Regions from separate parts of the Mesorhizobium sp. 113-3-9 genome, predicted to be linked through region 2. Evidence: riboswitches for the same ligand, from Rfam matches in the RefSeq annotation. Region 2 holds a riboswitch; the other holds the start of a gene.

What was found. A riboswitch is a leader RNA that binds a small molecule or an ion and turns the genes downstream of it on or off. The one in region 2 is predicted to bind cobalamin.
Region 1: it holds a riboswitch for cobalamin, as region 2 does, so the genes downstream of both, MesoLj_RS26210 (DUF1636 family protein) here and MesoLj_RS01975 (aromatic ring-hydroxylating oxygenase subunit alpha) in region 2, are expected to answer to the same signal.

What each region holds. Positions count from the first base shown of each region.
Region 1 covers NZ_AP023246.1:5,339,356-5,346,640, forward strand. The annotation lists gene MesoLj_RS26180 (DHA2 family efflux MFS transporter permease subunit) at 1-611, opposite strand, end outside; gene MesoLj_RS26185 (HlyD family secretion protein) at 918-2,099, opposite strand; gene MesoLj_RS26190 (MarR family winged helix-turn-helix transcriptional regulator) at 2,096-2,575, opposite strand; gene MesoLj_RS26195 (FecCD family ABC transporter permease) at 2,723-3,772, opposite strand; gene MesoLj_RS26200 (ABC transporter substrate-binding protein) at 3,772-4,719, opposite strand; gene MesoLj_RS26205 (ABC transporter ATP-binding protein) at 4,765-5,553, opposite strand; gene MesoLj_RS26210 (DUF1636 family protein) at 5,550-5,948, opposite strand; cobalamin riboswitch at 6,039-6,243, opposite strand; gene MesoLj_RS26215 (AraC family transcriptional regulator) at 6,522-7,285, shown strand, end outside.
Region 2 covers NZ_AP023246.1:435,133-442,417, reverse strand. The annotation lists gene MesoLj_RS01990 (serine kinase) at 1-628, opposite strand, end outside; gene MesoLj_RS01985 (PqqD family protein) at 661-1,239, opposite strand; gene MesoLj_RS01980 (hybrid-cluster NAD(P)-dependent oxidoreductase) at 1,236-2,336, opposite strand; gene MesoLj_RS01975 (aromatic ring-hydroxylating oxygenase subunit alpha) at 2,357-3,604, opposite strand; cobalamin riboswitch at 3,721-3,921, opposite strand; gene MesoLj_RS01970 (DUF680 domain-containing protein) at 4,416-4,616, shown strand; gene MesoLj_RS01965 (DUF680 domain-containing protein) at 4,689-4,892, shown strand; gene MesoLj_RS01960 (DUF680 domain-containing protein) at 4,961-5,197, shown strand; gene MesoLj_RS01955 (ABC transporter ATP-binding protein) at 5,274-6,386, opposite strand; gene bglA (beta-galactosidase BglA) at 6,418-7,285, opposite strand, start outside.

The sequences.
Region 1 (7,285 bases), 2.7 Mb from region 2:
CCGAAGAAATCGAAGCTGCGCACCCGCCGGGCAACGGCCGGCAGATAGGCGGCCATGCCAAGGAAGGCGACGATGCCGACCGGCAGGTTGATGAAGAACACCCAGCGCCAGTTGAAATTCTCGGTCAGCCAGCCGCCCAGCGTCGGGCCCAGGATCGGTCCCAGCATGATGCCGGCGCCCCAGATGGCCATGGCCTGGCCGTGACGCTCCTTGGGGTTGATGTCGAGCAGGAAGGTCTGCGACAGCGGCACGATGGCGGCGCCGAACACGCCCTGCATCAGCCGGAACAGCACAATGGTTTCGAGGCTCCATGCCAGGCCGCACAGCATGGAGAAGATGGTGAAGCCGACCACGGCCGTCAGGAACAGCTCCTTGCGGCCGAAGCGGTCGGAGAGCCAGCCGGTGACCGGCGTCATGATGGCGGCGGCCACGATGTAGGAAGTCAGCACCCAGTTGATGTTGTCCGGAGAGGCGCCGAGATCGCCGGTCATGGTCGGCAGGGCGACGTTGGCAATCGTGGTGTCGAGCGCCTGCATGACGGTCGCCAGCATGAGCGCGACCGTGATCAGGCCGCGATGCGGCACTTCTTTGAAGGATTCGGGCGTGCTCATCCGCGGAACTTCCAGCCGGTAACAAAAACGTGTACATAGGGTTTCCGGGCGGCAAAGCCTTCCGTTGAGAGAGCCTCATCGCGGTGGGACGCGATTATCGATGTGGGGGTTACATCGACCGAGACTCTCTGATGAGCGGATGCCTGCCGCCCGGAAACATGAGGACCGACGGGTCCGTGTCGAAGATTTCAGATTCGGCCAAGCCGCAACGCGGCTCGAACCAGGCGCTGATCCTTCCCACTCCTCCCATCAGACCAATCCTTTTATCCACGTCCACCCGCCTGGTCCGCGCGGGCTTCCGCTGACTTATTGCGCGGCCTCGCCAGCCTTGGCGTGACCGAATATCGCGGGGAAACCGCGGGCAACGCCGGTGTCGACGGTGACAGAGGCGCTCATGCCCGTCCGCAGCGCCATCCTGGCGTCGGGATCGGTAAGCTCCAGGCGCACCGGGATGCGCTGCGTGACCTTGACCCAGTTGCCGGTGGCGTTCTGTGCGGGCAGCAGCGAGAATTCAGCACCCGTTCCCGCACCGATCGCCTTGACCGTCGCCTCGAAGGTCTTGCCCGGATAGGTATCGACCACGATCTCGGCCTTCTGGCCCGGCTTCATGTTGGTGAGCTGGGTTTCCTTGAAATTGGCATCGATCCAGGTGTCGCCGGTCTCGACCAGCGAAAACAGCGGCGTGCCGGAGCCGACAAACTGGCCGACCTTGAACGACGAGGCTTGCGAGATGACGCCATCGGCGGGCGCCTTGACCGTGGTCTGCGCTAGGTCGTAGGCGGCCTTGTCACGCGCGGCGAGCGCCGACATCACGGTTGGATGCTTGTCGGTTTCGATGTCGGGGTTGCCGCCAAGTGCTGCCTTGGCGCTGACGATGCCTTGCTGGGCGACGGCGACCTGCTGCTTTGCCTTGTCGAGGTCGTTGCGGGCCTGATCCAGCGACGACTTGGCGTTGATGCCCTTCTGCGCGAGATCGGCGGCGCGGTCATATTGCGACTGGGCGTAGTCGACCTCGCTGCTGGCGGACTTCTCCTGCGCCATCGACTGGCTGTAGGCGGCACGCAGTTGCTCGACATTGAGGCGTGCCGCGGCAACCGCGGCGTCGGCCTGGGCGAGCGCGATCCGGTAAGGCTCGGGGTCGATTGCGAACAGGAGATCCCCCTGCTTGACCAACTGATGGTCCGATATGGCGACCTGGACGATGCGGCCTGCCGTGTCCGAGGCGATCGACACCTTGGCCTGCTGCAGATTGGCGTTCTCCGTCTCCTGATAGCGCCCACCGGTCACCCAGACATAGCCGCCGCCGATGATCAGCGCGGCCGGCAAGGCGAACATCAAAAAGAAGCGGCCCATGCGGCGCTTCTTCTTCGGCGCCGCCGGCACCGGCACTACGGGCGGGGCGACCGCGACAGGGGCGGCAACCGGCTGGGCCGGTGCTTCCATCTCGACCTTGGGGGCGTTTTCGTCGACCTTGGCTACCGCATTCATGCTGCTGCGCCTTCCGCACTCTTTACCTTTTCAAGCGACGAAGCCTCGCCGTCCGTCAGATTCTGCACGATTACATCGAGCGCCCTGATCAGGACGCGGCGGTCCTCGGGCGAAACGCCGACAAGCGATTCCTCATAGACTTCGCCGGCGAGGCTCTTGACCTCGGCATAGGCGGCGCTCGCCTTGGCTGTCGGGAAAATCATGCGCACGCGACGGTCGGCGGCGTCGGCGCGGCGTTCGATCCAGCCGCCCTCCTCCATCCGGTCGACGAGGCGCGAGACGCTGATCGGCTCGATTTCGAGCAGTTCCGCGAGCCGCGCCTGGGTAACGCCTGCCTCCTTGGCGACACGCACCATGAGGCGCCATTGCGCCGACGAAAGGCCAAGCCCGCTGGCACGCGTCTCGAAGCGCTTGCGCAGCAGACGTTGCACGTCGTGGATCAAAAAGCCCAGTCTATCTATGCCATCAGAAACCATGAGCGATACATATAATAAGCGTGCTTACTATTCAAGATGTCACGTGACGGCCGAAGCCGGCAAATGTGCATGGCGGTCTTGCAACGCGATCGCGGCTGGCAATCAGTGAACCGCTGGAGACAGCCGGCCAGGCAGGAATCGGCCTTTTCACAGGCGGTTTCGGACGACCAGCGTGACGACGAAGAAGGCACCGAGCGAGCTGGTTATGATGCCTATCGGCAGTTCCTGCGGCGGCAGCAGCGTCCGGGCGAGAAGATCGCTTGCCAGCAAGAGCACAGCCCCGAACAATGCACAGCTTGCGATCAGGCGCAGATGCAAGGGACCGGCCAGCGGCCGCGACAGATGCGGGATCATCAATCCGACAAAGCCGATGACGCCGGCGACCGAGACGAGAATTGCCGTCGAGAAGGCCGCAACGAGAAACGTCGCCCTGCGCATGCGCGCCACCGGCACGCCAAGGCTTTCGGCAGCACTTTCACCGGCCAGGAAGGCGTCCAGCCTGCGGTGGTTCCACAGCCCGTAGGCCGCGATCGTGCCGGCTCCCAAGGCGCCCAGCCAGACATTGTCCCAGCGCGCCAGTCCGAGCCCGCCCATCGTCCAGAACAGCACCGAATGGGCCGCACGCTGGTCTCCGGCAAAGACCAGATAGTTGGTCAAGGCGGTGAACAGGAAGGAGACGGCAAGGCCGGCGAGGATCAGCCGCTCCGGCCCCTGCCCCCTGACCCGTGCGACCAGCAGCAGGACGATGCAGGCGGCCAGTATGCCGCCGGTGAAGGCGGCGACCGGCAAGGTCCAGATGCCAAAACTGTCGCCGAAGACGGTGATGACGGAAACAGCGCCGGCGGCGGCCCCCGACGACAGGCCGAACAGGAAAGGATCGGCGAGACCGTTGCGGGTCACCGTCTGCAGCAAAGCACCTGTTATACCGAGGCCGGCACCGACACAGACCGCCAGGATCGTGCGCGGCAGCCTGAGATCGACGACGATCTTGCCTACCGGGCCCGACACCTGGTGTTCATGCATCCCGACGGCATGGCCAAGCGAGGCGATGACGTCGGTCAGCGGGATCAGCGTCGAACCATAGGCTATCGACAGCAGCACGAGGGCGACGACCGCCACCGTGCCCGCCACCATGGCCAGCGCGAATGCCTTGTGCCCCGAAAGCGCGCCGGATTTTTGCCCTGGGGCAAGAAGCATCAGAACGCTTCCGGATGCATCGCCTTGGCGATCTTGGCGATCGCCTCGATGTTTGCCGGTCCAGGCGTCAGTTCGGCATAGCGAAGGGCCACGAAACGCTCGTTCTTGACCGCGTCCGTCTCCTTCATCGCCGGATGCGCCTTCAGGAAATCGAGCAGTTTCCTGTAGCCGCCGCCATCCTGGTAGTCGAGCAGGATGAGGAATTGCGGATTGCGCGAGGCCACGGTTTCCCAGTCCGTGTTGCCCCAGCTGGTGTCCATGTCGGCCATGATGTTGTCACCGCCGGCGGCTGATATCATGGCGCTAGGGATGGCGAATTTTCCGGCGGTGAACGGCTTGTCCTCGCCGGAATCATAGAGGAACACGCGGGTTCCCTTGGCGTCGCCGACCTTCGCGGTGATGTCGGCGAGTTGCGCCTTCCAGCCGGCGACAAGCTTCTGCGCCTCGGTCTCCTTGCCAAAGATCTTGCCCAGCTTTTCAACATCGCCATAGAGCAGGTCCATGGAAGCCGCCGGGCGGTTCTTGTCGAGATGGACGCAGCTCTCGGTCAGCACCAGTGTCTTGATGCCATGTGGGGCGAGCGTGTCGGGCGTCACGTCGCCGCCCGGCTTCATGCCATAGTACCAGCCGGCGAAGAAGAAATCGGGCTCGACGGCGACCAGGTTCTCGAGCGTCGGGTATTTGGGCGCGAGTTCCGGGATGGAGCCCTGCTCGGCCTTGAATTCGGGGCCGACCTTGTACCATCCGGTGATGCCGGTCAGGCCGACGATCGACGGCTGCAGCTTCAGCGCGAAGGCCATCTCGGCCATGTTGAGGTCATGGATGACGGCGCGCTTGGGCGGCGCGTCGAAGGTCAGCGGCTTGCCGCAACTGTCGACGGTGACGGGGAAAGCGAAGGCGGTAGAGGCCAGCAAGGAAAAGACGAGCGACAAGGCGAGACGTTTCACGGATTTTGCTCCTTGGTTGAACAGTGTTGATGAGGGATGGTTCGATCAGGATGGCGGCACGGCGCGGTTCGGAACATCGAACACAGTCAGTTCACGGTCCTCGGTGGGGTGACGCAGGCGAAACACGTCGACGCCGAAAATCTCGCGGATCAGCTGTTGCGTCAGCGCTTCGCGCGGTGCGGCCAGCGCGTGCAGCCGGGCTTCGTTCATCACCGCGACCCTGGTTGCGAAAGGCGCCACAAGGGCCAGGTCATGCAGCACCGCGATCACCGTCATGCCGAAGCCCGCGACGAGTTCGAGAAGCTCGCCGCGAGCACGCGGGTCGAGATGGTTGGTCGGCTCGTCGAGGAACAACACTTTCGGTTGCTGTGCGATGGCGCGCGCCAGCTGGGCGCGTTGGCGCTCCCCGCCAGACAGCGAGCCAATGGTGCGGCCGAGCAACGGCAAAAGGCCGGTCCGGCGCAGGGCGTCGACGACAATGTCGCGCTCGTCGCTCCTGCGCCTCAGGCCGGCATGCGGAACACGGCCAAGTTCGACATAGTCGATCACCGCCAGCCGCGGATCCGGCTGGTCGGTCTGGCCGACGACGGCCATGTGCAAGGCCCGCTCGGCTGTCGAGATCCTGTCCAGGCGTCGCCCGCCAAGCTTCACCTCGCCCGAACTTGGCCTGAGCATGCCCGACAGCATGTGCAGCAGTGTCGTCTTGCCAGCGCCATTGGGGCCGATGATGGCGAGACGATCGCCGGTGGCGATAGAAAGGCTGACCGCATGGACCAGATTCCGGCCATTCGCCACGGCACCCAGGTCGCGCGCTTCGAGGAGTGGCATTGTCATCGGCTATCACCCGCCAGCTTGCCCGGCGCCGGGATGCGGGCCAGCGTCTTGCCGGCTAGTCGCGGCGGACGTTGGCCGGAATTGCACCAGCCGTCGGCGAGCGAGGCGTAAAGCCTGGCAAATCGCACGAGATCACCGGCGTCGGCCTCGGCATCGACGGAGCCGAAGAGATAGGTAGCCTTGCCCGGCGCCTGGAAGGCTACCGTCAGCGGCCGTGCGCAGCCCGCCATGCATTCGACGCCCTCGATCGTGAAGCCATGCGCCACGGCGGGTTCATCATGGGCCGAGAGCCGGGAGCGCAAATCGGCGCACAGGCTTTCGCCCGACCTGATGCCGGTCGGAACGTCACGGCAAAGCGTGCACACGATGATGCGGTGATCGATAGCGCCGTCCAACTTCCGTCACTTTCCAAAACTGGCGACGGAAGGATGTTGGCGAGACGGCCGACAAGACCGACGTCCACGTTTCCTCCCGGCACACCCCGTCCGGTCAACTCAGTGATGGCAGGTCTCCTGGCTCGCGGGTCGTTGCGCAATCCTGCCTTCCCAGCCTTGCCGGCCAGTGGCATTTCGGATCTTGCTCACCGCTTACAGTTGCGGGGGCAGCCACGGCTTCGACCTATTGGGTCTCACCGTGTTCCCTTTTCACCCCTCGCCTTTCGACTCGGGGACCATCACCACTCGATCGTAGTTTTCCCCCAATTGCTTCGCAACGGATTTCTCGGTGCATTGTCGATCCCGCGGCGGCGCTGAACTTACAGACGTAATGTAATTACATTACGATTTAAATCGTACCGCTCGGCTAAGTCAAGTGAGGCTTTCTGCCCGAAAGAAGACATCTAGCCAGTCTCGCTCCTGGAGATGCGGCTGGCCGCGGAGCGTTGCCGTCCGGATTGCACGGCAAGCGCAATTTCGATCAAACTGCCGCGCGCGAAGGCGGCAAGATGATCCGCTCAATGCGAGGAACCCATGAACCCGACCGAGAAAGCGCTGTGGTTTGTCGAGAGCCATCTGCCGGAGGCGATCTCGCTCGACGATGTCGCCCAAAGCAGCGGCGTGTCGCGCTTTCATGTGACGCGCGCCTTCGGCGCTGCCACCGGCCGCTCGGTCATGGGCTACATGCGCGCACGCAGGCTGACCGAGGCGGCGCGCAGGCTGGCCGGCGGAGCCCCCGACATCCTCTCGGTGGCGCTCGATGCCGGCTACAGCTCGCATGAGGCTTTCACCCGCGCCTTCCGCGACCAGTTCGGCACCACGCCCGAGATGGTGCGCGCGCAAGGCTCGACCAAGACCCTCGACCTCGTGGAGCCGATCCTGATGGACCAATCCTTTCTTTCGGCCCTCGAACCATCGCGCTTCGAGACCAGCCGGCCGTTGCTGATCGCTGGGCTCGGCGAACGCTACACCTGTGAAACCAGCGCCGCCATTCCGATGCAGTGGCAACGCTTTGGTCCCTATATCGGCAACATTCCAGGCGAGACCGGCGACGTCGCCTACGGCGTCTGCGCCAACGGCGACGATGCCGGCAATTTCGACTACGTCGCCGGTGTCGAGGTCACCGATTTTTCCGACCTTCCAAGGGAACTCAGCCGCGTGCGCATACCCGCCCAGAAATATGCGGTGTTTGCGCATCGCGAGCACATCTCGACCATCCGCCGCACCGTCAACACGATCTGGAACAAATGGCTGCCGGCCTCCGGGCACGAGATAGCGGACGCGCCGGAATTCGAACG
Region 2 (7,285 bases):
CGAGATCGATCAGCACATAGTCATCGCCGACGCTGTCGAGCCCGTTAAGCAGGCCGGCGGCGACGGTGCCGGATTTGCCGGCGCCCCCCGCGCCGGCAAGCAGCACGCCCTTGCCATTGGCACCGAGCGTGCCGGCATGGGTCAGCCGCATGCCGCGCGCCGCATATTCCCAATGCAGGAAGGCCCGCAGCGGCGCTGTCGGCTCCCAGGGCGGGAAGGCATCGGCCGACGCCATCAGTTGCACGCCAATGCGGCGCTCAGGATCGTAGACCTGCCAGAAATCCAGATCGTGAAAATAGTGGCCGCGCAGCCCGGCCTCGGCGAGCCGTTCGGCAAAGCCATATTCGGTGAAATGCGCGTCGCCCCAGCGTGCCGGCTCGGGGATGCCGTCGATGCCGGGATGGGCGATGAAGATGCGGCATGCCGACGGTGCCGTCAGGCCATCATGGGCCTCTACAAAGGCGTGGCCCAGCGCATCCGCGAGCACACCGGGACCGACATGCGCGGTCAGCTCCAGTTGGGGCAGGCGGACCGTCAGCGGGGCTGGATAATGTGCAACGGCTTCTTCCGCGGCGGTGATGAGATACCGTGCGTAATCCGGCAAGGTTTCGAGCGTGACGCGCGGCATCCAGCGCCCTCTATCCCGGACGCAGCCGCTCTTCAGGATGCCTGCTTGACCGCCGGCCAGCCGAGGGGTTCCTCGACCTCGTGGATGGGATCCACGATGATCAGGTCGGCGAGGTCGTCGTGAATGCTCACATTGAGCGGTTCGTTCGTGGCGGCAAGCTCGGCCGATAGCTCGCCCGGCAGCGCTTGTGCAACCTGATCTGAAGGCACCAGCAGCCCCATTTCGAGCAATTGCGAGATGAAGTGTTCGAGTTCCGCCGCGCCCAGTGTCGAGCCACCGGCGGTCAGCCCGATCAGGGCTTGCGTGTTGACCCCGGACGAGAGCGCCTGCCAAACCCTGCTGCCGGAATCGGAGAAGCCGAAATACTTGCCATTCGCAAGGTTGAGCACCACGGCCTCGCCATCGAAGGATTCGAAGACGATGTCCCTGCTCGCAACCGCATAGGTGTCGCAATCATGCGTCATTGTTGCCCCCGCTTCACAATTCCCGCCCGCCAGCGGGATCGCTTCCACTGACAACGCCTGTAAACGCTCGGTTCTTTCTTGGCAAGGCAACCGGCGCCGGCAGGGCGCCGACATTTCTGGGGGCCAATCGAGGCCCGTGCGGATCACGCCTCGATTTCGAGCGCCGATAGCGGCTTCGAGCAGCAGGCGAGGATGAAGCCGTCGTCGATCTCGTGATCGAGGATGCCGCCATTGTGGCTCATCTCGACGGCACCGGAGACTTTCTTCACCTTGCAGGTTCCGCAAAGGCCGAATTCGCAGGCCGCGGGTATCCGCACGCCGGAGGCACGCGCTGTCTGCAGCACGGTCTGGCCGGCGACGCATTCGGCGTCGACGTCCGAAAGCGCGAAGCGGATCGGCGTTGCGGCCTCGACGGGAACGGCCACGCCATCCTGCGGCGGCGTTGCGAACGGCGCCGGGATTTCCTCCACCGCAGGTGCGGCAAAGCTTTCCTGGTGGTATTTCGTCATGTCGAAACCGGCGGCTTCCAGCATGCCGCGCACGGCGCGCATGAAAGGGTCCGGACCACAGCAGAAGATCTCGCGTTCACGGAAATCGGGCGCCAGCAATGGCAGCCGGATGGCGTCGATGCGCCCCATATGGCCATACCAGCCCTCGCGGCTTGACCGCTCCTCGATCATGAAGCCCAGCGACAGGCCCGGCATATGACTGCCGAGCAGTTCGAGCTCCTTGCGGAAAATGATCTCTTCGGCGCGACGCGCGCAATTGACGAAGCCGACATCGGTCCATGGCGCGCAGTCGTTCAGCCAGCGCAGCATCGACATCATCGGCGTCACGCCGGAACCGGCCGAGATGAACAGGTATTTGGCCGCCGGATGGCTGTGCAGTGAAAAGTCGCCGCTCGGCCCATAGGCCTTGACGTGCGAACCGGGCACGAGGTGATCGAACATCCAGCGCGTGCCGATGCTGCCGGCCTGCGCCTTCACCGTGACCGCGATCGAGAAGGGCCGCGACGGCGAGGAGGACAGCGTATAGGTGCGCATCAGCGGCCCGTCCGGCGCAGGCAGCTCCAGCGTCACGAACTGGCCCGGCTTGTAGCGGAACCAGGTCTGGTTGTCGGATCGGAAAGTGAAGGTCTTGACGTCAGGCGCCTCGTCGCTGACGCCGATCACTTCCAGCACCTGCAGCCTGTCGTTCCAGGGGGCCATCTGATCGAGATGGCGATAGAGGCCAAGGTCGGTCATCGCATTCATCCCTCAACCTCTCAGGCGACGCTGCGCAACGCCGGCCGGCCGCCTTCGGCGAGGCGCGGACCGATGAAGCGGGCGTACCAGTCGACGAACTGGATCACGCCGCCCTCGTGAAGCTCCGAATAGGGGCCGGGCTCATAGGCCGGCGACAGGATGCCGAGGGCATTTTCCTCGACGATGCGGCGGTCCTGATCGTTGGTCTCGGTCCACACATGGGTGAGCTCGGCAAGATCGTAATCGACGCCCTCGACCGCATCCTTATGCACCAGCCATTTGGTCGTCACGGCGGTTTCGGTGGCGCTGATCGGTAGCACGCGGAAGGTGACGGCATGGTCGATGAGGATATGATTCCAGGTCGTCGGGTAGTGATAGTGCATCAATGTGCCGATACGGTCGGCCGAGACGCTGTCGGAGAGGTTCTTCTTCACCGCCCGCTTGCCGTTCATCGTGTAGCTGACCGCATCGCGCAGCAGCGGCGCCCGGGTGGCGCGGTATTGCCCCGCCGGGTCGATGCGGAACTTGCTCGGCAGGCCGGCCGCTTCGCATTTGGCCCAGTGCGCCAGCATCTCCGGATCGCTGTCGGCGCCTTGCACGCCGGTCACGGTCGGTGCTTCCGGGAAGGTTTTGCACAGCTCCGGGTGATTGCCCGCGCAGTGATAGCACTCGCGGTTGTTTTCCCAGACGAGCTTCCAATTGCCCTTTTCGACGATGGTGCTCTCGAAGGCGATCTTTGCCTCGCTGAGTCGGTGCGGCTTGAGATAGGGTTCGATCATCGCCCGCATCGGGGCGAAGTCGGCTGGATCCTTCGCCAGGCAGATGAAGATGTAGCCGGCGACGCTCTCGCAGGCGACCGGCTTCAGCCCGAACTGGCTCTTGTCGAAGCCGTCGGCCATCTGGCGGGCAAACAGGAGGCGACCGTCGAGCTCATAGGTCCACTGGTGATAGGGACAGACCAGTTTGGCGGCCGTGCCCTTGTCCGTGTTGCAGACCCTGCTGCCGCGATGGCGGCAGGAATTGTGGAAGGCGTTGATCTTGCCCTGCTGATCGCGCACCAGCACGACCGGGTAGTCGCCGATCTGTACGGTGATGAAGCTGCCGGGCTTGGGCAATTCGCAATCATGGCCGATGAAAAGCCAGTCGCGGTACCAGATCAGCTCCATGTCGAGCTTGAAATAGTCCGGGTCGGTGTAGAAAGGCTGCTCGAGCGAGAAACCCTCTCTGCGGCTGCTCAAGAGCCTCAGCATATCGTTGCGCACATCCATGTCCTGTCCTCGTGTTTAAGGACTGACTATGGTGGTGATGGAGGAAGGATCGGATGCAGTCCCGGCGAAGCGCCGGTCATGCACTATCCACCTCTTGACCGCCCACCGCGATCAGTCGAGTTCAAAAATCTCGGGCTGGTTTCCGGGCTCTGGAGTGTCCTTTCGGACGGTCGCGACACCTTCCCAGGCTTTCGCCCAGTGGTCTCCCGTTGCGACTTGAACTCCACCACCGTTGCGGGGGCAGCGCCGGACTTTGACCGGCTTCCCAATTCTCCGCCCCGTCGTCACGAAGCGGCACCTGAGATGGCCATGATCTAATCACGACAGCGCATGCGACATCGGCATGAAAGCGACATCGCATCCATGTGGCGCGACACGCTTCAGCAACGATCGAGTCAGGAAGAACGGCCACGAAACGCGTCTCGGTGACGACGATGCCGGCTATCGAAATCGCCCCGGAACCGAAGCAAAAAGGGTTAACGGTTTCGAAAAGTGACTATTAGCAGATTCTAAAATCGAACCGAACGGTTCGTTTCTGTTGACGGTGCGTACAGCACGCTGTGAACGCTGAGCCTTCGATACATCAGGTGATCGTATTGCTGGTTTTATCTAATCGATTGATATCAAAAAGAAAAATGTTTGCAGTGGAATGCCTTGGTACAATTTCAAGTGGTGGATTCTTGGTCCACACGGAACAACTTCGTGATTGGAAACGGCCACATGGCTTTCCCACATCGGGGCTGTCCGAACGACGCGATTTTAATCCCAAGACACGCCGCTAGACGGACGGGAAAATACTGGAGTACCAAAAATGAAAAAGATTGTTCTCACTGCCGCCGCCCTTCTGGCCATTTCCGGCAGCGCCTTCGCTGGTAGCGATCACTATGGTTCGAATGCCGCTGCAGCCACTGCTGCCGTCGACAATTCGTACACCGCTTCGACCAAGAAGTCGGAACCGGCTGCTCAGGCGCCTGTCACGGGTGCCGATCGCAACCTCTTCGGCAACAACTAACAGTCGATTTCCAGCAGGCGGTGGCCCTGGCTTGCCGCCTTGGCGGAACTCGAAGAATTCAGGAGACTTGAAATGAAGAAGATCATCCTTGCTGCCGCCGCTGTTCTGGCTATCTCCGGCAGCGCCTTCGCCGGCAGCGACAACTACGGCTCCAATGGCGCCAACCAGCCCGCTGTCACTTCGACCGACAGCTCGTACACCGCTTCGATCAAGAAGTCGGAACCGGCTGCCCAGACACCTGTCCAGGGTGCCGACCGCAACCTCTTCGGCCACTAACGGCCGATTCTCCGGGGTGGCGGGCCTGCCTGCCGTCCCGTTGAAACTTGAAATTCAGGAGACTTGAAATGAACAAGATCATCATCGCCGCCGCCGCCGTTCTGGCTCTCTCGGGCAGCGCTTTCGCCGGAAGTGACAACTTCAACTCCAATGGCGCCAACCAGCCTGCCGCGACTTCTGTCGACAACTCGCGCACGGCTTCGATCCGCAACGGCGATTCGCCCGTCTACAAGCTGCTCAATTCGTCGGGCGATGTGCAGAAGTCCGCGCCCCAGGGCGCCGACCGGAACCTCTTCGGCCACTAACAGCCAAAGTCGATCGTAAAAGAGAGCGGCGGGCCTTGCCCGCCGCTCTTTTTGTTTCTGCCGTCAAGACGGCTTCTTAAGCGGCCTTTGCTTCCGCTTCATGCAGCGCGAAGGACCGCCCGTCCGTGTCGAAGATATGCAAGTCCTCGGCATTGGCGGTCAGCCGCAGCGTCGAGCCGCGCTTGACCTCGACATTGCCCGGCAGCTTGGTCACCAGTGGCAGGTCGGCGCGGCCGATGTCGACATAGACCAGTTGAACCTCGCCGAGCTGCTCGACGTAATCGACCGTTCCCTCGAACAGATAGTCCGCGCCGGTGGCGATGATCAGGTCCTCCGGCCGCACGCCGAAGCTTACAGCCGCACCCTTCGCCGAGGCCGGCGTCGTGATCGGCACCGTAGCCTTGCGCCCGCCGACATGGCTGACGACGGTCGGGCTGCCTGATTTGTCGATCGTCGCCGGCAGGATGTTCATGGCCGGCGAGCCGATGAACTGGGCGACGAACAGATTGCCGGGCTTCTTGTAGAGATCCATCGGCGTGCCGACCTGCTCGATGTGGCCATCCTTGAGCACCACGATGCGATCGGCCAGCGTCATCGCCTCGACCTGGTCGTGGGTGACGTAGATCATGGTCGTGTTGGGCATCGATTCCTTGAGCTTGGCGATCTCGATGCGCGTGGCGACGCGCAGTGCGGCGTCAAGGTTCGACAGCGGCTCGTCGAACAGGAACACTTTCGGATTGCGCACGATGGCGCGGCCGATGGCGACGCGCTGGCGCTGGCCACCCGACATCGCCTTGGGCAGCCGGTCGAGATATTTGGTCAGCTGCAGGATTTCCGCCGCCTGGCGCACGCGGCGGTCGATCTCGGCCTTGTTCTCCTTGCCGATCTTCATCGAGAACGCCATGTTGTCGTAGACGGTCATGTGCGGATAGAGCGCATAGGACTGGAACACCATGGCGATGCCGCGCTTCGACGGCGGCACGTTGTTGACGACCTCGCCGTCGATCTTGAGCTCACCCGAGGTGATTTCCTCGAGCCCGGCGATCGAGCGCAGCAAGGTCGACTTGCCGCAGCCCGACGGACCGACGAAGACGATGAATTCGCCCGATTTGATATCGAGGTCGATGCCGTGGAGAATGTTGAGATTGCCGTAGGACTTCTTCACTTGTCTCAGATTGACATCGGCCATTGGTTTCCTCCCAGTGATCTCTCAAAAAGATTCAGTCGATGCGCCCGAACCAGGCGCCGTAACCACCAAGTTCGATCGAACCGGTGCTCGCCTGCCCGGAAAACCCGTGTCCCGGCAAGGGTTGCAGTGATGATCCGCCAAGGTCGACCTTGGCCGGCTTGGCGCCGAGGTTGAAGACGCAGACGACTTGCTCATTGCCCGCCCGGCGCGTGAACGCGACAGTGTCGCCCTCGCTTTCGATGAAAGTGATATCGCCCTTGGCCAGCGCCGGATGGGCACGGCGGAAGGTGAGGAAGCGCCGGTAGTGTTCGAGCAGCGAAGCCTGGTCGCCCTGCTGGACATTGACCGCTTGCGCCAGATGTTTTGCCGGCACCGGCAGCCACGGCTTTGCCTGGGAGAAGCCGCCATTCGTGGCGTTGCCATCCCACACCATGGGCGTGCGGCAGCCGTCGCGGCCCTTGAATTCCGGCCAGAAGCGGATGCCATAGGGATCTTGAAGATCCTCGAAGCGCAATTCGGCTTCGCCGAGCCCGAGCTCCTCGCCCTGATAGATGCAGACCGAGCCGCGCAGCGACATCAGCAATGCCGAGATGACCTTGAGATAGGCGGTCGGGTCGGCCTCGTCGGCAGCCCAGCGCGAGGCCGGGCGCATCACGTCATGGTTGGAAAACGCCCAGCACGACCAGCCGTCGCTGGCGACCTTGCCGAAGGCTTCCAGCACCGAGCGGACCTTGGCCGCGCTGATCTTTTCCGGCGCCAGGAAGTCAAAGGAATAGCACATGTGCACGCGCTTGCCGCCGGCGGTATAGGCGGCCACGACTTCCAGCCCGCGCTGCGAATCGCCGACTTCGCCGACCGCGGCGGTCGCCGGATATTCATCGAGCAGGGCGCGGAAGCGT